3 regions of the Streptomyces kurssanovii genome follow, and region 1 is predicted to be linked to each of the others. Evidence: riboswitches for the same ligand, from Rfam matches in the RefSeq annotation. Region 1 holds a riboswitch; each other region holds the start of a gene.

Region 1 (6,595 bases):
CCTGTACACCGCCGGGCGGCGCGGCACCGGGGCGACCCTGTTCGTCGAGAAGATCGCCGGGGCCGCCGCGGAGGAGCGGGCACCGCTGGAGCGGGTCGAGGCGATCGGCCGGCAGGTGAACGAATCCTCCCGCAGTTTCGGCGTGGCGCTCAGCGCGTGCAGCACGCCGTCGAAGGGCGGTCCCACCTTCGATCTTCCCCCGGGCGAGCTGGAGTTGGGCATCGGCATCCATGGCGAGCCGGGGCGGGAGCGGCGCCAGATGATGACGTCGCGGGAAATCGCCGACTTCGCCGTGGACGCCGTGCTGGAGGACCTGCGGCCCTCCGGCCCGGTGATCGCGCTGGTCAACGGGATGGGCGCGACGCCGCTGCTGGAGCTGTACGGGTTCAACGCCGAGGTCCAGCGCGTGCTGGCGGAGCGGGACGTCGCGGTGGCCCGTACGCTCGTCGGCAATTATGTGACCTCTCTCGACATGGCCGGCGCATCGGTGACGCTCTGTCAGGTGGATGAGGAGCTGCTCAGGTTGTGGGACGCGCCGGTGCAGACTCCGGGGCTGCGATGGGGACGCTGAGGGCCTGGAGCCTCGAAGTCACACCGTTCGAACCGACCGATCCCAGGGAGTTCTTGTGCTCGACACCGAATTCTTCCGCCGTTGGCTGGCCGCTGTCGCCGCCTCGGTGGACCGGGAGGCGGACCGACTGACCGAGCTGGACTCGGCGATCGGCGACGCGGACCACGGCAGCAACCTCAGGCGGGGGTTCACGGCCGTCGTGGCGGTCCTGGAGAAGGAGCCCCCGGCGACGCCGGGCGCCGTGCTGATGCTGGCCGGGCGGCAGCTCGTGTCGACGGTCGGCGGGGCGTCGGGCCCCCTGTACGGGACGCTGCTGCGGCGCACCGGCAAGGCGCTGGGAGACGACGCCGAGGTGACACCGGGGCAGCTGGCCGAGGCGCTGCGGGCCGGCGTCGCCGCGGTGGCCCAGCTCGGCGGGGCGAAGGCCGGTGACAAGACGATGCTGGACGCCCTCGAGCCGGCGGTGGCTGCGCTCGGCGACACCGCGGAGTCGTTCGCGGCTGCCCGCGAGGCCGCGGAGCGGGGCGCGTCGGCCACCGTGCCGTTGCAGGCGCGCAAGGGCAGGGCGAGCTATCTCGGTGAACGGAGCATCGGCCACCAGGACCCGGGCGCCACATCGTCGGCGCTGCTGCTGGCGGCGCTCGCCGAGACGGCGGAAGCGGCGGAGGGAACGGCCTGATGAGCGACGGCAAGCAGGTCGGCATCGTGCTGGTCTCGCACAGCGGGGAGGTCGCCACCGCGGTCGCCGAACTGGCCAAGGGGCTCGCGGGCGGCGGCGCTACGGCCCCGGTGGCCGCGGCGGGCGGCACGCCCGACGGGGGCCTCGGCACCAGCTCCGAACTGATCACGGCCGCGGCGGAGCAGGTCGACGGCGGCGCGGGCGTCGCCGTCCTCGTCGACCTGGGCAGCGCCGTCCTGACGGTCAAGGCACTGCTGGCCGAGGGTGACGAACTTCCCGCCGGTACCCGCTTGGTGGACGCGCCGTTCGTGGAGGGCGCGGTCGCGGCCGTGGTGACGGCCTCCGCGGGCGCCGACCTGGACGCGGTGGAGGCCGCGGCGTCGGAGGCGTACGGCTACCGCAAGCAGTGAGGGACGGGCGGTGCGGCGGCGGGTGTGGCGAACGGCTCACCCCGCCGCCCGCCGGTGCGCCCGTGCGCGGCTTGTGATGTCGCTGGTCGGCGCATTACTGTCACGGGGCCTTGGTGTTCGGGAAACCGGTGCGGTACCGGTGCGGCCCTCGCCACTGTGATCGGGAAGTCCGGCTCCACCCCCTCACGGGGAGCCACTGGGACACCGCGTGAACGCGCGGTGCCCGGGAAGGCGGAGTCCGGGCGGCATGACCCGTCAGCCAGGAGACCGGCCAGGGTGCGTTGTCCATCCACGAGGTGCTGGAGAGGGTCTCCCACATCATGCATATAGCCGAGGGGTATCTGCCCCCGCTGCACGCGGTCGCCTGGGGCGTCGCGTCGGCCCCGTTCGTCGTCCACGGCGTACGGGCCCTGGACCGCGAGGTCCGGTCCAATCCCGAATCGACGTTGCTGCTCGGCGCGTCAGGGGCGTTCACGTTCGTCCTGTCGGCGCTGAAGATCCCGTCGGTGACGGGCAGCTGCTCGCACCCGACCGGCACGGGCCTCGGGGCCATTCTGTTCAGACCGCCGATCATGGCGGTGCTCGGCACCATCACCCTGCTGTTCCAGGCCCTGTTGCTGGCCCACGGCGGACTCACCACGCTGGGCGCGAACGTCTTCTCCATGGCCGTCGTCGGGCCGTGGGCGGGATACGGGGTGTACCGGCTGCTGCGCCGCTTCGACGTGCCGCTGATGGTGAGCGTGTTCTTCGGCGCGTTCGTCGCCGACCTGTCCACGTACTGCGTCACCAGCGTGCAGTTGGCGCTGGCCTTCCCCGACCCGGGCAGTGGCATCCCGGGCGCGCTCGCGAAGTTCGGCGGCATCTTCGCCGTCACGCAGCTTCCGCTGGCGGTCAGCGAGGGGCTGCTCACCGTGCTGGTGATGCGGCTGCTCAGCCGGTCCAGCAAGGGCGAACTGACCAGGCTCGGTGTGCTGGTCACGGGTGCGAAGAAGGAGGAGGCGGCGCGATGAGCCGTAACGCGAGGATCAACACCCTGCTGCTGCTCGCCGTCGCGGCGCTGGCGGTACTGCCGCTCGTCCTGGGGCTCGGGGACCACAAGGAGGAGCCGTTCACCGGTGCCGACGGCGAGGCTGAGGCGGCGATCACCGAACTCGAGCCGGACTACGAGCCGTGGTTCACCCCCCTGTACGAACCGCCGTCCGGCGAGATCGAGTCGGCGCTGTTCTCCCTCCAGGCGGCGCTCGGCGCGGGCGTCCTGGCGTACTACTTCGGGCTGCGCAAGGGCCGCCGTCAGGGTGAGGAGCGGGCGGCGGCCGAGCGGGCCGGGAGCAGGACGCCGGACGGCGAGACAGCCGCCTCCTCGGTCCCCGGCTCGCGGAGCGAGGGCCCGGACGCCACGACGACGGCGCCGTAGCGCCGATGCTGCCGATCGACGCGGCGGCGCACAGCAGTCGCTGGCGCCGCCGCCACCCCTGTGAGAAGGCTGTCCTGGGCCTCGGTCTGACCGTCACGGCCGTCTGCCTGCCGCCCTGGCCGGGCGCCGTCCTCGTCGCCGCCGCGACGGTCGCGATCCTGCTCGGCCCGGCCGGTGTGGCAGCGCGCCAGCTGTGGCGGGCGTTCCGCATCCCGCTCGGGTTCTGTGTCACCGGAGCCGTACCGCTGCTGTTCGCGGTGGGCGGTCCGGACGGCATGGTGGCCTTCGCGCCCGACGGGCCCGGCGACGCGGCGCGGCTGCTGCTGCGCACCTCCGCCGCGTCGCTGGGTGTGCTGCTGTTCGCGTTCACGACACCCGTGTCGGACGTGCTGCCCCGGCTGGTGCGCGCGGGCGTGCCGCCGGCCGTGGTGGACGTGGCGCTCGTGATGTACCGGATCAGCTTCCTGCTGCTGGACGCCGTCGCCAACATCCGCCAGGCGCAGGCCGCCCGGCTCGGCCATGCGAGCAGGGCGGCCGCCTGGCGGTCGCTGGCCGGCCTCGGCGCGACCGCTTTCGTGCGCGCCTTCGACCGGGCCGGCCGGCTGCAGGCCGGGCTCGCGGGCCGGGGATACGACGGCACTCTGCGGGTGCTGGTGCCGCGGGCGACGGTGTCACGACCGTTCCTCGCCATGGTCGCCGCGCTGCTGTCCGGGATCGTCGCCCTCACTCTCGTACTCGAAAGGTGTCTGCCATGAACCACTCCCCCGCGGGCCGGGCCGTAGTGGAGCTCGTCGAGGCGGGTTACGCGTACGAGGACGGGCCCGCCGTGCTCAGCGGCATCGGTCTCGGCCTCATGGAGGGCCGTTCCACCGCGCTGCTGGGGCGCAACGGCAGCGGCAAGACCACCCTGCTGCGGCTGCTGAGCGGCGGGCTGCGGCCCGCGACGGGCGGACTGCGCCTCCACGGTGAGCCGGTGACCTACGACCGGGCCGGCCTGACCCGGCTCCGCACGACGGTGCAGCTGGTGGTGCAGGACCCGGACGACCAGCTGTTCGCGGCGTCGGTCGAGCAGGACGTGTCGTTCGGGCCGATGAACCTGGGGCTTTCCGAGAACGAGGTACGGGCCCGGGTGGACGAGGCGTTGGCGGCGATGGACATCGCGGCGCTGCGGGACCGGCCCACGCATCTCCTCTCGTACGGTCAGCGCAAACGGGCCGCGATCGCGGGCGCCGTGGCGATGCGGCCGAGGGTGCTCATCCTGGACGAACCGACCGCAGGACTCGACCCGCACGGCCAGGAGCGGCTGCTCGAGGTCCTCGGCCGGCTGCGCGCGTCCGGGACGACGGTCGTGATGGCGACGCACGACGTCGACCTGGCGCTGCGCTGGGCCGACGACGCGGCCGTGCTCTCACCGGACGGCCTGCGCACCGGTCCGGTCGGCGAACTCCTCTCCGATCAGGCCCTGCTGGACTCGGCACGGCTGCGCAGGCCGTGGGGCACGGCGGTCGCGGACGTGCTCCGCGCCCATGGACTGCTTGGCCCCTCCGACGAGGGGCCGCGCACGCCGGAGGCCCTGGCGGCGTGGACACGGCGGGCCACGACGCCGGGGCACGAGGGGGTTGCAGGTCTGACCAGGGGATGACGGGAGAGCCCCAAAGTCGCCTGGCCGTCTCGTCACCGCGGTCGGCACCGCACTCGTCCGGCCGCCGGAAGTTTCACAGCCGCCGGCGTGTGCCGTCCCCGTCACGCCGGAACGGCCGGTGCGCGGTGGCCGCATGCTCGTTCGGCGGCGTGGAAGGATGGGCCCATGTGGTCGCGACTGCCGTTCGGGGACGGGTTACGGTCCGAGCTGGGGTCGCCCAGGCGCTCTCGCAGACTGGACAGCAGCCCTCGTTCGCGCGTGTGGCGCGTCGAGTTGCCGGCGGCGGCGGCGGTGGTGAAGCAGATCGTCGGCGGCCCTGACGCCGACGAGCGGTACGCCCGCGAGGTGGCCGCCCTGCGGTTCGCCGCCCGAGCCGAACCTCCCGTGGTGCCCGCGTTGCTGGCCACCGATCCCGGCGCGCGGGTCCTGGTGCTGGAGCATCTGGACCACCGACACCCGGCCGGTGACTGGATCGTCGACTACGCGGCCGCCTTGGCGCGGCTGCATGCCACCGGCCGTGCGGAGGACGTCGGGGCACTACCCCGGTGGCAGGGCCCGAACCGGGCCGACGTCGAGTCCTTCCTGCGGCTCGCCGGAGCGCTGGAGGTCCCTGTCCCGCCCGGCGTGTCCGGTGAGCTCGACGACCTCGTGAACCGACTCGGCCAGGCGTCCGGGTTCGCTCTTCTCCACGGGGATCCCTGTCCCGGCAATGATCTCCACACCGCCGCGGGGGTCAGATTCATCGACTTCGAGCAGGCGTCACTGGGCAGCGGTCTGATGGAACTCGCCTACCTGCGCATCGGCTTCCCGACCTGCTGGTGCGTCACTTCGGCGTCGGAGCCGCTGCTGGACCGGGCGGAGAGCGCATACCGCGAGGAGTGGCGCGCCGCGACCGGCTCCGAAACCCAGGACGGGCTCGCCGACGCGTGCGCCGGCTGGCTGCTCCGCGGCGACGCGCTGGTCGAGCGGGCACGCCGTGAAAGCACCGTTCATCTGGCCCGCGTTCCGCACCAGGACTGGACGTGGGGCACCGCGACCGCCCGGCAACGGCTCGTCCACCGGCTCGGGGTGGTCGGCCGGATGACGGCCGACCACACGTCTCTCAGCGGCGTGGGCAGCCTCAGCACCGCCATGCGCCGACGCATGCTCGCTCGCTGGCCGGGCCTTCGGCCCGTACCGGCAGAGCGCCCCTAGAGAGGGGCCGGCGTCCTCGGGCGAGGCCTGTGGAGGCATTGTCGTCCGGTGTGCCGGTGTGCCACTCTGCCGGCCATGATCGTCAGGGTGAGTGAGGCGCACGTACGTCCTGAACGCTTCGAAGCGTTCCGCGACATGATCGTGTCCGCGGTGCGCGAGTTTCCCGGCCGCTACCCGGGGCTGGTGGACCACGAGGTGCTGCTCGCACCGCCCGACTCCCTGCTGTACGTCAGCCGCTGGCGCAGCGAGGAGGACCTGGTCGCCTACGCGGGCGAGCACTGGCGTGACCGGCCCGTGGTTCTGCCGGGTGAGGACGAGTACCTGGTCGCACCGCTTCAGGTACGGCACTTCACGCTCGCGTCGTTGAGCTGACTCCTGCCGCGAGGACTTCGGCCGCTGCCGGCTGAGCACGGCCACCCGGCCGGCAGGTGCGCCCGGGCCCTCGCCGGTGATGCCGCACACGCACGCCGGCCTGCCCTCCGTGGTGCGACCCGCCGTCATGAGCCCTGAACCGTCAGCACCACGGAGAGGACATACACGGGCTTAACGGATGTTTTGGGCATGATGCTCCATGCTGGTTCGTGCCGCGTCAGCCCCCGCCCCGGGGCGCCGTCCCTCGGCCGGGGCGGGACTTCCGCGGATCCGACCGACGGAGGACCATGTACAGCCAGGATCACACCCGTCC
Region 2 (6,595 bases), on a different contig from region 1:
TTGCGACGTGGACGTCTTCCCGGAACCGGGCACCGCCCGGACCCGCCGCCGCGCTCCGCGCGGGGTCCGAGGCCCCGCCCCCGGAGCTCCGCGCCTCGAACTCCCCGTGCGGCCTGGCGGCCGTAGGGACCCCGCTCCCCGCGACCGGGGCAGGGCCGGGGCCCACCGGTCCGTGGCCCCCCGGATCTGCCCGCGCTCGCGCGGTCTATTCGGGGGCTCCGCACCTGCCCCCGCGTCTCGATCTCCGGCGGGCCGGAGAAGCCTCCGTGCGGAGGAGGCTCAGGAGCGGCCCGGTCAGAGCCGGAGCCGGCGCGTCCGGCCCCGGCCGCCGGCAGAGCTGGAACTGCCGGAAAGCCGGATGCCACCAGCCGCGCCGGACTCCGCCGGCGGCTGAGCGTGGTGCCGTCGGCTGAGCCGGATGTCGGGCCCCGGGCCCTAGGGCTGGAAGGGGCGCTGCCGAAGGCCGTGGGGTCCCGGGTCCGGCCCCGGTTTCGGGGAGGAGGGGTGCCGGAGCTAGGCAGGCGGCTGGCCGTAGTCGTGGAGTTGGTGGGTGACCTCCGCGAGCTGCGCGTCGGAGAGGAGGGTCGGCGTGCGGCCGGGGACGGAGGAGGCCGTCAGCCAGAGGCGGCACATCCACTCGAGCTGGGCCGTGCGGTCGTACGCCTCGGACAGGGTGGCGCCGTAGGTGACGGTGCCGTGGTTCTGGAGGAGGCAGGCCGTGCGGTCGCGCAGGGCGTGGAGCATGTTCCGGGCCAGCTCCTCCGTGCCGTACAGGGCGTAGCCCGCGACGCGGACCGGGCCGCCGAGGGCCGCGGTCATGTAGTGGACGGGCGGCAGCTCGGGGACGAGCGTGGAGACCGCCGTGGCGTGCACGGCGTGCGTGTGCACGACGGCGGCCGCGCCGGTGTGGCGGTGGACAGCGAGGTGCAGCGGCAGCTCGCTGGTGGGCCGCAGGCCGCCGAGGACCTGTCTGCCGTCGAGGTCGACGGCGACGGTGTCCCGCGGGGTGAGCCGGTCGTAGGGGACACCGCTCGGGGTGACGAGGACCAGCTCGCCCACCCGTACGGAGACGTTGCCGGAGGTGCCCACCACGAGACCTTCGGCCGCCGTTCTGCGGGCGGTGTCCACGAGCTCCCGCCATGCGCGTTCGACCGCGCTCTGCCGCGCCTCATCAGTCATGCCCGCGATCCTTTCAGGCGGAGCCGGCCGGGCTCGGGGACACGGAGGGTGTTCGAGTGGCTGCGGGGAGCGCGACGGAGGCCCGAAAACGGACAAGCGGAATCGGCCGTCATCACTTGGGGACACCGCAGCGCCCGACCCAGTTCACCTTCCGTTCATCCAGGTTGCTTACGGTCCTCGCGTCAATGACGTCAAACGATTGCCTGGGTAAATGGAACACATCACACTGCTGCTCGCGATTGTGATCGTGACAGCTCTCGTGTTCGATTTCACGAACGGTTTCCACGACACCGCCAACGCGATGGCGACGACCATCTCGACCGGCGCTCTGAAGCCCAAAACCGCGGTGGCCATGTCCGCCGTTCTGAACCTCGTCGGTGCTTTTCTCTCCGTGGAGGTCGCCAAGACGATCTCCAGTGGACTGGTCGACGAATCAGGCATCACACCTGAAGTCATCTTCGCGGCGCTCGTCGGCGCCATCCTGTGGAACCTGCTCACCTGGCTGGTGGGCCTGCCGTCCAGCTCGTCGCACGCCCTCATGGGCGGTCTGATCGGCGCCACGGTCGCCTCGGTCGGCTTCGGCGGCGTCAACGGCGGCGTCGTCGTCACCAAGGTCCTGATCCCGGCCGTCGCCGCGCCGCTCGTCGCCGGCCTCGCCGCGATGCTGGCGGCCCGGCTGACGTACAAGATCGGCAAGAACACGGACCCGAAGGCCACGGCGAAGGGCTACCGCGCCGGGCAGATCGCCTCCGCGGGCCTGGTCTCCCTGGCGCACGGCACCAACGACGCCCAGAAGACGATGGGCATCATCACGCTGGCCCTCGTGGCCGGCAATGTCGTCGCCCCGGGTTCCAACCCTCCGATGTGGGTCATCGTGTCCGCCGGTGTGGCGATCGCGCTCGGCACCTACCTCGGCGGCTGGCGCATCATCCGCACCATGGGCAAGGGCCTCACCGACCTCCAGCCGCAGCAGGGCTTCGCCGCCCAGACCAGCGCGGCCAGCGTGATCCTCGCCTCCTCCAACCTCGGCTTCTCCCTGTCGACGACGCACTCGTGCTCGGGCGCCGTCATGGGCGCCGGGCTCGGCCGCAAGGGCGGTGTGGTCCGCTGGTCGACCGCCACCCGGATGTTCGTGGCCTGGGGTCTGACCCTGCCGGCCGCCGGTCTCGTCGCGGCGGCTTCCGAGTACGTCACCAAGCAGGGTGACTGGGGTGTCGCGGCCGTCGCCGTCTTCCTCGTCGCCTCCTGCGTCGCGATCTGGTTCATCTCGCGCCGTCAGGTCGTCGACCACACCAACGTCAACGACGTGGAGGAGGAGCCCGCGGGCGTCGTCACGACCGCCATCGCGGCCGTCACCCCGCCGCCCGTCGGTGACCTGAAGGCCACCATCGCGGCCCCGGCAGAACCCGAGACCGAGTCGCCCCGCCCGGCCACGGTGTAAGGAAGTAACGGAATGAAGATCGACTGGACTGCTCTCGGCTCCGTTTTCGGCGTGAGCCTCGTCGCCACCGTCGCGCTGGTGGGACTCTTCACCCTGGGCGTCGTGGGCCTCACCAAGCAGGAGGCGGCCACTCAGGCCGGCGGCTCCGGCGCACTGGCCCGCACCGGCGCGTACGCCTGCTTCGCCCTCTGCGCCGCGGCCGTGTCCTACGGGATCTACCTGATCGTCGTCTGACGACCGCACCGCCTTCGACGGCCGGGCCGCGCGCACCCTTAGGTGTTCGCGGCCCGGCCTTCGTGTGTCCGCCCGTGTGGGGCTCGGCACACTGCCCCGCCGCAGGTCAATGGTGAGTTGACGGGCGTTCGCGCGCGTGGTGGACTGCCGGGGCCAACAACGGCGGCAGAAGAGGAAGTCCGGTGCGAATCCGGCGCGGTCCCGCCACTGTCACCCGGGAGGAACCCCGGGGAGCCAGGAACTCTCACCGCCGGTCACGTCGAACCAGGGCGCGGACCCTGAGTGAGGACTTTTCGCATGCCCGGCCGCGGTACAGCCCTGTCCGTCGGACACCACCCCTGGGATCGCTGATCCCGTGCGTGCCGACCGAGTCTTCGTGTACGGCGCCGCCGCCGGCCTCGCCGGTGACCTGCTCCTCGGCGATCCCCGCCGCGGGCATCCGGTCGCCGCGTTCGGACGGGCCGCGAGCGCCGTCGAGCGTGTCCTTTGGCGTGACCACCGCGGCCGGGGCGCCTTGCACACCGCTGTGTGCGCCGGTGGCGCCGTCGCAGCGGCCGTGCTGGCCTCCCGGGCCGTACGCCGCTCCCCTGCCGCGTCCGTCGCGCTGACCGCCGCCGCCACCTGGGCGGTCGTCGGGGGTACGACCCTGGGGCGGGAGGCCACGGCCATCGGCGACGCGCTGGCCGCCGGGGACGTCGAGGCGGCCCGTGAGCGGCTGCCCCACCTCTGCGGGCGCGACCCGCAAGCCCTGGACGAGCAGCAGATCGCCCGCGCCGTCGTCGAGTCCGTCGCCGAGAACACCTCCGACGCCGTCGTGGGCGCCCTGGTGTGGGGAGCGCTGGCGGGCGTACCCGGGCTGGTCGGCTTCCGGGCGGTCAACACCCTGGACGCGATGGTCGGCCACAAGTCGCCCCGCTACCTGCGGTACGGCTGGGCGTCGGCCCGCCTGGACGACGTCGCCGGGTGGCCCGGCGCCCGGCTGACCGCCGCGCTGGCGGCCGTCTGCGGCCCGGACCGGCGCGGAGCCCTACGGGCCTGGCGCGCGGACGCGGCCAAGCACCCGAGCCCCAACGCGGGCCCTGTGGAGGCGTCTTTCGCGGGCGCCCTGGGGGTCCGGCTGGGCGGTTCCCTCTCGTACGGCGGGCGGGTCGAGCACCGGCCGGTGCTCAACGGGGCCGGGCGTGCGGTGGAGTTCGGTGACATCGGACGGGCGGTGCGGCTGTCGCGCCGGGTCGGCCTGCTGACCCTCGCCGTCTGCGCGGCGGGGCGGGTGCTGCGGCAGGGCCGCGGCGGAAGGAGGCCGGCATGACCGGTGGGGGGCTGCTCGTCGCCGGGACCACCTCGGACGCGGGCAAGAGTGTCGTGACCGCCGGGATCTGCCGGTGGCTGGTGCGCCAGGGTGTGAAGGTGGCGCCGTTCAAGGGGCAGAACATGTCCCTGAACTCGTTCGTGACGCGCGAGGGCGCGGAGATCGGGCGGGCGCAGGCCATGCAGGCGCAGGCCGCGCGCGTGGAGCCGACCGCGCTGATGAATCCCGTACTCCTCAAGCCCGGCAGCGACCGTTCCAGCCAGGTGGTGCTGATGGGCCGGCCGGTCGGCGAGCTGAGCGCCAAGGGGTACCACGGGGGCCGGCAGCGGGAGCTGTTCGAGCCGGTGATGGCGTGCCTTGAGGAGTTGCGGGGCACGTATGACGCCGTGATCTGCGAGGGGGCGGGCAGTCCGGCCGAGATCAATCTGCGCCGCACGGACATCGTGAACATGGGCATCGCGCGGGCCGCCCGGCTGCCGGTGCTCGTGGTCGGGGACATCGACAGGGGCGGCGTCTTCGCCCAGTTCTTCGGTACGACGGCGCTGCTGAGCCCCGAGGACCAGGCCCTTGTGGCGGGCTATCTGGTCAACAAGTTCCGCGGTGACGTGTCGTTGCTGGAGCCGGGGCTCGAGATGCTGCTCGGACTGACCGGGCGGCGGACGTTCGGGGTGCTGCCGTACGCGCACGGGCTCGGTATCGACGAGGAGGACGGCCTGCGGGTGTCCCTGCGCGGCACCGTGCGGGAGTCGGTGGTGGCGCCGCCCGTCGGTGAGGACGTGCTGCGGGTCGCGGTGTGCGCCGTCCCGCTGATGTCGAACTTCACGGACGTGGACGCGCTGGCGGCGGAGCCGGGCGTCGTGGTCCGGTTCGTGGACCGCGCGGAAGAACTCGTGGACGCCGACCTGGTCGTGGTCCCCGGCACGCGCGGCACGGTGAAGGCGCTGGCGTGGCTGCGTGAGCGCGGCCTCGCGGACGCCTTGGTCCGGCGCGCGGCGGAGGGCAGGCCGGTGCTGGGCATCTGCGGCGGCTTCCAGGCGCTGGCCGAACACATCGAGGACGACGTCGAGTCGAGGGCCGGCGCGGTCGACGGGCTCGGACTGCTGCCGGTACGGGTGCGGTTCGCGCCGGAGAAGACCCTCGCACGGCCCGTCGGCGAGGCGCTCGGCGCGCGCGTCGAGGGCTACGAGATCCATCACGGCGTCGCCCGGGTACTCGGCGGCGACGCCTTCCTGGACGGCTGCCGGGTGGGCTCCGTGTGGGGCACGCACTGGCACGGGTCCCTGGAGAGCGACGGCTTCCGGCGGGCGTTCCTGCGGGAGGTCGCCGCACAGGCGGGCCGCCGCTTCGTGCCCGCGCCGGACACGTGCTTCGCCGCGCTGCGGGAGGAGCAGCTGGACCGGCTGGGGGATCTGATCGAAGAACACGCGGACACGGGGGCGTTGATGCGGCTGATCGAGGAAGGGGCGCCGGCGGGACTGCCGTTCATCCCTCCGGGCGCGCCGTGAGAGCGGTCGCCGGGCAATCGGCCCGCCGTCGAATCCGACAGGGCACAGGCGAGCCGCTCCGCGGCTCCAGCGAAGGAGTGATCAGGCGATGAGCACCCCCTATCCGTTCACCGCGGTCGTCGGGATGGACGATCTGCGGCTGGCCCTGCTGCTCAACGCGGTCAGTCCGGCGGTCGGCGGCGTGCTCGTGCGCGGCGAGAAGGGGACCGCCAAGTCGACCGCCGTGCGGGCGCTCGCGTCCCTCATGCCGGACGTCGACGTGGTCGCGGGCTGCCGGTTCTCCTGCGCCCCCACGGCCCCGGACCCGGCGTGTCCTGACGGCCCGCACGAGGCGGGGCCGGCGGTGGCGCGGCCGACGCGCATGGTGGAGCTGCCCGTCGGCGCTTCCGAGGACCGGCTCGTCGGGGCTCTCGACATCGAGCGGGCGCTCGCGGAGGGCGTGAAGGCGTTCGAGCCCGGCCTGCTGGCGGACGCGCACCGTGGGCTGCTGTACGTCGACGAGGTCAATCTGCTGCACGACCACCTCGTCGACCTGTTGCTGGACGCCGCCGCCATGGGCGCTTCGTACGTCGAGCGTGAAGGCGTCTCCGTACGGCACGCCTCCCGCTTCCTGCTCGTCGGGACCATGAACCCCGAGGAGGGCGAGCTGCGGCCGCAGTTGCTGGACCGCTTCGGGCTCACCGTGGAGGTCGCGGCCTCGCGCGACCCCGATCAGCGGGTGGAGGTCGTACGGCGCAGGCTCGCGTACGACGACGACCCTGCCGGCTTCGCGGCGCGCTGGGCCGGTGAGGAGGAGGCGCTGCGCGAGCGGATCGTGACGGCGCGGGAACTGCTGCCGCGGGTGGTGCTCGGTGATGTGGCGCTGCGTCAGATCGCCGCCACCTGCGCCGCGTTCGAGGTGGACGGCATGCGTGCGGACATCGTGAT
Region 3 (6,595 bases), on a different contig from region 1:
GACTGCTTGCGGAAGGCGCCGGGCATCAGAAGTCCCACCAGCTTCATCAGAAGGCCGCTGAACCGGTATTCGTTCTCGCTCTCCCAGAGCGTCGTGTCCGGGCCGGCTTCCGTCAGCCGGTCGCGCACGGCGCTCCACATGCCCTCGCCGACGATCTCGCGGTCGAAGTGAACGACGCTCGTTTTCGGGATCTCGCGCAGGTCTGCCGGTTCCCGGCGTGTGATGGTCTCGGTGCACTCGATCTTCCGTCGGCCCATCTGCATCACGACCCGCGACTTGGTGCCGAGCTGCCCGTGCTCCCCACTCAGCGGCTCGTGCAGCACCAGGCCCCGCAGCCATTTCGGCAGGTGTGCCGGGTCGGCGAGCAGCCGGACCACCTTCTCCCGCGGCAGGGCGATCTCGATGGAGACGGTGTATCTCATGGTGCGCATCATTTCCTGTAGGACAACCTGCTTTTGTACTGCTCGTCGTGCTCCTCGGCTGAGGGCACTGCAGTCTGTGTCCGTAAAGTAAAGGGTATCGAGGTATACGGGGCGAGTATCTCCAGTGCCTCTGCCTGTCGGCCCTGTTCGCCGAGCAGCCGTGTCCACTCCCGCGCGCAGAACAACTCCCCATGGCCGGCCCAGAACTCGAGATCAGCAGCGTCCCCAGCGCGTACCGTAATGGTCGTTGTCGACCGGATCATTCGGGGCGCCCGCCGGGAACGGCAGCAGTGGACCGCCCAGCCGACTCCCCGGAAAGGAACCGGGAGCGACGACCGGGATGGACACAGCCGACGGCCATCCACCTGCGGTCGGCCACCCGGCCGAATCCTGTCGACCGGGGCATACGCACGAGCCTGTCCGCGGGGGCCGACAGCGAGAAGGTCACGAGGCGAATTTCCTCAGGTCCGCGGCGAGTGAGGCGATGGCCGCGGGATTGCGCGGGCTTTCGACCAGCTCCGCGTAGTCGAGGACGACGATGCGGTCGTTCTTGACGGCCGAGACGCCGGCGAGCGGGGGGTAGGACTTCAGAAACTTCCGCTTCTGGTCCGCGGTGGTGTCACCGTAGTCGTTGATCACGATCACCTCGGGGTCGCGCTCGACGACGGTCTCCCAGCCCACCGTCGCCCAGCTGTCCTTGAGGTCCTTCATGACGTGATCGCCACCCGCCTTGGTGATGATGTCGTGCGGCCCGGCGTACAGACCCGAGGTCAGCGGCTTGTCCTGCCCGTCGTCATAGAGGAAGACGCGCGGGCGGTCGGCGCCCTTCAGGGCCTTCGCCTGCGCTTCGGCCACCTGCTTCTCGAAGTCCGCGATGAGGGTCCCGGCGCGGTCCTCGACGTCGAAGATCGTTCCCAGGTTCCGCAGGTCGGTGTACAGCGCTGCGAGCGGTGGCATCACCCCGCGGGCCTTCCCTCGCCCGTTGCGGCACGATTCGCTCAGGAGGTACGAGTCGATCCCCACCTTCTCCAGCTCGGCCGGACTGAAGCCCTCCCCCTCGTTGAAGCCGTAGTTCCAGCCCGCGAAGACAAGATCGGCGCGGGCGTCGAGGACCAGTTCCTTGTTGATCGTCTTCTTCGAGAGCCACTTCGTCTTCTGGTAAGCGTCCTTCCAGGGAACGGCTTCGAGATCGCCCCTGTCGTCGGGCATCACATAGCCCGCCATACGGTCCTCAAGTCCGAGTGCGAACATGATCTCGGTGATACCGACGTCATTGGTGACCACGCGCTGGGGGGCCTTGTCGTAGCTCTTCTCCTGGCCGCAGTTCTCGATGGTCACCGGATAGTGGCCGCCGCGTGCCTGGGCACCACCACCCTCCTCGTCCTGAGAGGTGACCTCCGCGCCGCATCCGGTGAGCACCAAGGCGGCGGCGAGTGCGAGTGCGGCGGGGCGTACGAGATTCGGCATGATGGCCATGACTCCTCAAGAAGCGGGCTGAGCGGGCAGGAGACGATCGAAGAGCAGTTGTACGGCGCCGGACTCCGGATGCGGCACACGGTGTGCCCGTACGCCGAAGACCTCGGCCAGCAACTCGGGCGTGAGCACGTCGTGCGGAGCACCGTGGGCGACGATCCGGCCGCTGTCGATGACGTAGAGGAGGTCACAGTGGAGCGCGGCGAGGTTGAGGTCGTGCAGCGCGGTGAGTACCGTCAGCCCACTTCCGCGCACCAGAGCCAGCACCTCCAACTGCTGGGCTATGTCGAGGTGGTTGGTGGGCTCGTCGAGCACCAGTACGCGCGGCTGCTGCGCGAGCGCGCGGGCGATCAGGACCCGCTGCTTCTCGCCGCCGGAGAGGGTGAGGAAGCCGCGGTCGGCGAGGTGACCGGCGCCGACCCTCACCAGCGCTGCCTCGCACGCCTTCCGGTCCTCGTCGGTGGTCCGGGCCACGGACCGCTGGTGCGGCAGGCGCCCCATCGCAACGACCTCGGCGACCGTGAAGTCGAACTCGCTGACCGCTTCCTGGGGCAGGGCGGCCAGCCGACGGGCGCCTTCGCGCGCACTCAGGGAGTGCAGGTCCTCACCGCCGAGCCGGACCGCACCGGCCGAGGGGCGCAAGGCCCGGTAGACGCAGCGCAACAGCGTGGACTTGCCACTGCCGTTGGGCCCGACCAGCCCGACGACCTGCCCGTCGTCCGCGCTCAGCGTCACCTCCCGTACCAGCCGCGCGCCGGCGACCTCGACCGTCAGTGCATCGATGTCGACACGCATCACGCGCCTCCGAAGGTGTAGGAGCGGCGGCGCATCAGCAGCACGAAGCACGGCACGCCGATGACTGCGGTCAGCACGCCCACCGGCAGCTCGACGGGCGCGAGCACCACGCGCGACAGGATGTCCACCCAGATCAGCAGGACGGCGCCCGCGAGTGGGGCGACGGCCAGCAGCCGGCGATGGTCCGCGCCGACGAGCATCCGTGCGGCGTGCGGAACCATCAGGCCGACGAAACCGATCGCACCGCTCACCGCGACCACGGCCCCCGTGACGGCGGCACATACCAGGAACAGCTCCTTGCGCAGCCTCCCCGCGTCCACCCCCAGGGCGGCCGCGGTCTCGTCACCCATCGCCAGGGCGTTCAGGCGACGCGCTGACACAGTGAGGTGGGCGAGGCCGACGAGCACGGCTCCCGCGGCGATCGGCACGGAGGCCCAACTGGCTCCGCCGAGGCTGCCGAGAAGCCACATCATCGCGGAGCGGGCCGCCTCGCCACGCTCGGCCGCGAACACCATGAACGTGGTGACGGCCGACAAGCCGTAGTACATCGCGGTACCCGTCAGGACGAGCCGCAGCGGGGTCAGACCATCAGCGGTGCGGGCGATCGCGTACACCAGCGCCATGGCGAGGAGCGCGGAGAAGAACGCCGCCGTGGACAGCGCCCACAGACCGAGAGCGCCGAAGGCCCCAAAGAGAAGGACGGCATTCGCACCGACGGCCGCACCCGAGGAAATACCCAGGACGAACGGGTCGGCGAGGGCATTGCGGACCATGGCCTGCACAGCGACGCCGATCGCCGACAGGCCGGCCCCGACGACAGCGGCCAGCACGGCTCGCGGAAAGCGCAGCTCCCACACGATCGTGTAAGCCGACACTTCGTCATGCGTCAGGGATCCGCCGGTCAGCCCGGCCCACAGAAAACGCAGTACCTGGCCCCAGGACAGTCCTGACGCCCCCATCCCCGCCCCACAAACGATGGAGAGCACGAGCGCGGCGCACAGGGTGACGAAGAGAAGGGACAGCGATACGCGCTTGGGCGGCGCGGGGCCGACGCCGGCGGGCGCCGTGTGAGGTGGCGCGGTCGGCTCGAGTTCCAGGGGTGTGGCCACGGGCGGATCGCCTTCGCCTCAGGCCGTGCACCCACGTGAGCACAGGAGCGGCCCGGGACGCGGGGCGCCCTGTGCAGCGCCCTCTCGCAGTCCACGGCGAATTGACAGGAGCCTTCACCACCGCGGGTAATCGGGCTCACGGGGCCACGTGTCGGGCTCCGCCTACCGTTGCGGGTCAGCGCCGGACTTCGACCGGCTTCCCCCGCGGGGTGCTCGCAGCATAGCGCTTACGAAGGGCGCTCCTTCGCCACAGGGGAAATTCCACAAGGGGGGCCGATTCACCTTCCTTCCGGTGATTGGCCGGGGGCGGCGGCTGTGTGCTGCAGGCGTCACTCGCACTGGGCAGGGTCGACGGTGGCGACGGGAGTCGCCTCGTGATCCTCAAGCTCCCTTGCGAACCGGCGACCTCGCTCGAACTGGTCCACCGTCCCAGCCGTTGACCGGTCGACGTGGGTAGCGGTTTCGACCACCTTGCGATCCGAGTGGACGTACTGGCCGCCGCCCTGGAGCCGCTGCCCGAGCCGGCCTGGAGCCGGGCCCTGTCCAGTACCCCGGCGGCCCTCGCGGCCCGAAGGCATCGTGGCTCACCGACACGGACGGATACCGGATCGAGTTGGTGGAGTGGCCACCCGGACACCCCGACGGCATCACCGCCGCGGACGAGGGCCGCGTCGATAGGTCTGCGGCGGCAGCCCGAAGCTGCGATCCGCGCCGGAGGAGCGCCAGGTCGGCTACGTCCTCGCCGTGCCTGCTCCCATGAAGTCACTACCGATGCCGGGAAGTTCCGCCCGGATGTGCTGGCCGCGAAAGCGCCCAGGCGGGACTGGCAGAAGGTGCCCAGGCGGGCCTGGAAGAAGCTGTCGGCAGGAGCCGGCGCGAAGAGCTACCGCTTCTACGACTGGTCCGTCATCGACCTGGCCGGACCCGCCCCGTCAGCCACCAGTTGCTGATCCGCCGCAACCGCACCACCGGCGACAGCTCCACAGCCATGAAGATCACGAACTGCGATGAACGGTCAGTGATCGTCCAACTCAACGAACTGGCTCACCCATGCCCTGAAGCGATCGTCGGACTTCTTTCGCCCGGTCCAGAGCACGTGCGGGTCCTCCGGTGGCTCAAGGCCGAAACTCTGGTTCAACCAGGTGAGGAACTCATGGTGGCCATCGCTGTGTTCCTCAACGTCTCCAGCGGCAAGAAACCCGAAGTCATCGACAGGCTCGCTGTCGATGGCCAGAAGCTGGAACAGCTCCATCAGGTTTCGCGCGATCACATAGAGCTGCCCTTCGTCGCCGACCAGGACGACGGGCAGAGTGGCAAGGTCGGTCCGATCGTCGCACCGCCACAGCGCGTAGTCGGAGCCGGAGTGGTTGGCCTGCGCGAAGGGGATGAACCGGCTCAGGAAGTCCGGATGCTCCGACCAGGTGTGGAGGCCGGCGTCTGCGCCGTACTCGCGCAGTTCGAAACCCTCCGAGTAGTAGACAGCACCGATCCGGTCCTCGAACTCCTTGAGCAGGTTCAGCGCCAAGATTGGCGAGTACGCCTCGCTCATGTGGCCTCCTTGCTGGGCCGGGTCACCTGGCGCGGTTGCGGACGACTTGCACTGGCCAGGTGATGCTATCGACGCAGGGGACCTTTGGGCAGTGCCGCCAATAATCGCGCGCTCTCCACGGTCACCATCTGTCGCTCCCCCGGCCGTCGCTGATCCACGAGCTCTCCTCCGCCCTCGACCGGGACTCCGTGGTGTCCCTCGCACTGGGCGCGGCCGATGACCGCACATCGGAGCTTCCCGCCCTTGGCGGTCTGACGGGGCTGCGGTGCCTGCACATACGCAATCCGACGTCCACGGTGTCCCTGAACCCACTCGCCGACAGCGGCATCCGCGAACTCGTCCTCGACTGTGTGCCGGTCGGCCTGGACCTCTCCTCGCTCCAGGCCGTTCCGCTGCTGACCACGCTGAGCCTCGGCTTCGCCGACCGTGCCGCCCTCCCCGAGGTCGCGCTGCCCTCGATCACGTCCCTGCGGCTCAAGGGGGTGGCGGACACAGCGCCGTTGCCTGACTTCGCCACCCTCTTCCCCAGGCTCACCCGGCTGCACCTGTATCTGCACCGCAGGCCCGCGCCGGGCGCCCCTCGACCTGTCCCGAGTGCGGGGCATCGACTCCGTCACCGTCCGCGTCCGGAACACCACGAAGGTCATCGGCCTCGACGGGCTCGACCCGGAGCGGGTGTCGGTCACCGTGGAGGCGCCACCGAACCGAACAGCGGTAGACCTGGAGGCAGGAACCGCGGTAGTCCGGATCCCGGGGGCCGCTCAGTAACAGGCCTCCCCTCTCGCAGTCACACGTTAAAGAACAGCTAAGTGCGTGTTCTAAAAAAGGCTGGGCCTGATGGATGGACCAGAAGGGTTGGGTTAAGGCTGGTGGCCCCATGTTCCTGGGAGGTGGTCAGCTGGTTCGGTAGCGTCCTCGCATGATTAACGGTGCTCACGTGGTGATCTATAGCCGGGACGCGGAGGCTGACAGGGCCTTCTTCCGAGACGTTCTCGGATATAAGAACGTCGATGCTGGCGACGGGTGGCTCATCTTCAAGCTGCCGCCGGCCGAGATCGCTGTGCATCCGGCGCAGGGGCCCTCGCACGAGTTCTTCTTGATGTGCGATGACGTGAAGGTCACCAGGGAAGAGCTCACGGCGAAGGGTGTTGAGTTCACCCAGCCCGTCAGCGATGAGGGCTGGGGTCTGATGACTGTGCTGCGTCTCCCCGGTGGCGGCGATTTGGGGCTGTATGAACCGCGTCATG

The links. Region 1 has a riboswitch for cobalamin ahead of AB0K36_RS16335 (energy-coupling factor ABC transporter permease). Riboswitches for the same ligand answer to the same signal wherever they lie in the genome.
Region 2: it holds a riboswitch for cobalamin, as region 1 does, so the genes downstream of both, AB0K36_RS23685 (cobalamin biosynthesis protein) here and AB0K36_RS16335 (energy-coupling factor ABC transporter permease) in region 1, are expected to answer to the same signal.
Region 3: it holds a riboswitch for cobalamin, as region 1 does, so the genes downstream of both, AB0K36_RS04175 (FecCD family ABC transporter permease) here and AB0K36_RS16335 (energy-coupling factor ABC transporter permease) in region 1, are expected to answer to the same signal.

Annotation. Positions count from the first base shown of each region.
Region 1 covers NZ_JBFAQK010000019.1:79,624-86,218, reverse strand. Annotated here, with positions in the region: gene dhaK (dihydroxyacetone kinase subunit DhaK) at 1-571, shown strand, start outside; gene dhaL (dihydroxyacetone kinase subunit DhaL) at 627-1,250, shown strand; gene AB0K36_RS16340 (PTS-dependent dihydroxyacetone kinase phosphotransferase subunit DhaM) at 1,250-1,660, shown strand; cobalamin riboswitch at 1,755-1,950, shown strand; gene AB0K36_RS16335 (energy-coupling factor ABC transporter permease) at 1,981-2,670, shown strand; gene AB0K36_RS16330 (energy-coupling factor ABC transporter substrate-binding protein) at 2,667-3,074, shown strand; gene cbiQ (cobalt ECF transporter T component CbiQ) at 3,080-3,829, shown strand; gene AB0K36_RS16320 (energy-coupling factor ABC transporter ATP-binding protein) at 3,826-4,716, shown strand; gene AB0K36_RS16315 (aminoglycoside phosphotransferase family protein) at 4,882-5,910, shown strand; gene AB0K36_RS16310 (antibiotic biosynthesis monooxygenase family protein) at 5,986-6,282, shown strand; gene AB0K36_RS16305 (multicopper oxidase family protein) at 6,570-6,595, shown strand, end outside.
Region 2 covers NZ_JBFAQK010000038.1:13,529-20,123, reverse strand. Annotated here, with positions in the region: gene AB0K36_RS23700 (class II aldolase/adducin family protein) at 514-1,179, opposite strand; gene AB0K36_RS23695 (inorganic phosphate transporter) at 1,391-2,620, shown strand; gene AB0K36_RS23690 (hypothetical protein) at 2,633-2,854, shown strand; cobalamin riboswitch at 2,978-3,120, shown strand; gene AB0K36_RS23685 (cobalamin biosynthesis protein) at 3,210-4,163, shown strand; gene AB0K36_RS23680 (cobyric acid synthase) at 4,160-5,668, shown strand; gene AB0K36_RS23675 (putative cobaltochelatase) at 5,757-6,595, shown strand, end outside.
Region 3 covers NZ_JBFAQK010000003.1:97,040-103,634, reverse strand. Annotated here, with positions in the region: gene AB0K36_RS04190 (SRPBCC family protein) at 1-422, opposite strand, end outside; gene AB0K36_RS04185 (ABC transporter substrate-binding protein) at 867-1,889, opposite strand; gene AB0K36_RS04180 (ABC transporter ATP-binding protein) at 1,905-2,690, opposite strand; gene AB0K36_RS04175 (FecCD family ABC transporter permease) at 2,690-3,799, opposite strand; cobalamin riboswitch at 3,904-4,043, opposite strand; partial or broken gene AB0K36_RS04170 (VOC family protein) at 4,138-4,460, shown strand; partial or broken gene AB0K36_RS04165 (IS701 family transposase) at 4,478-4,775, shown strand; gene AB0K36_RS04160 (hypothetical protein) at 4,815-5,348, opposite strand; gene AB0K36_RS04155 (VOC family protein) at 6,286-6,595, shown strand, end outside.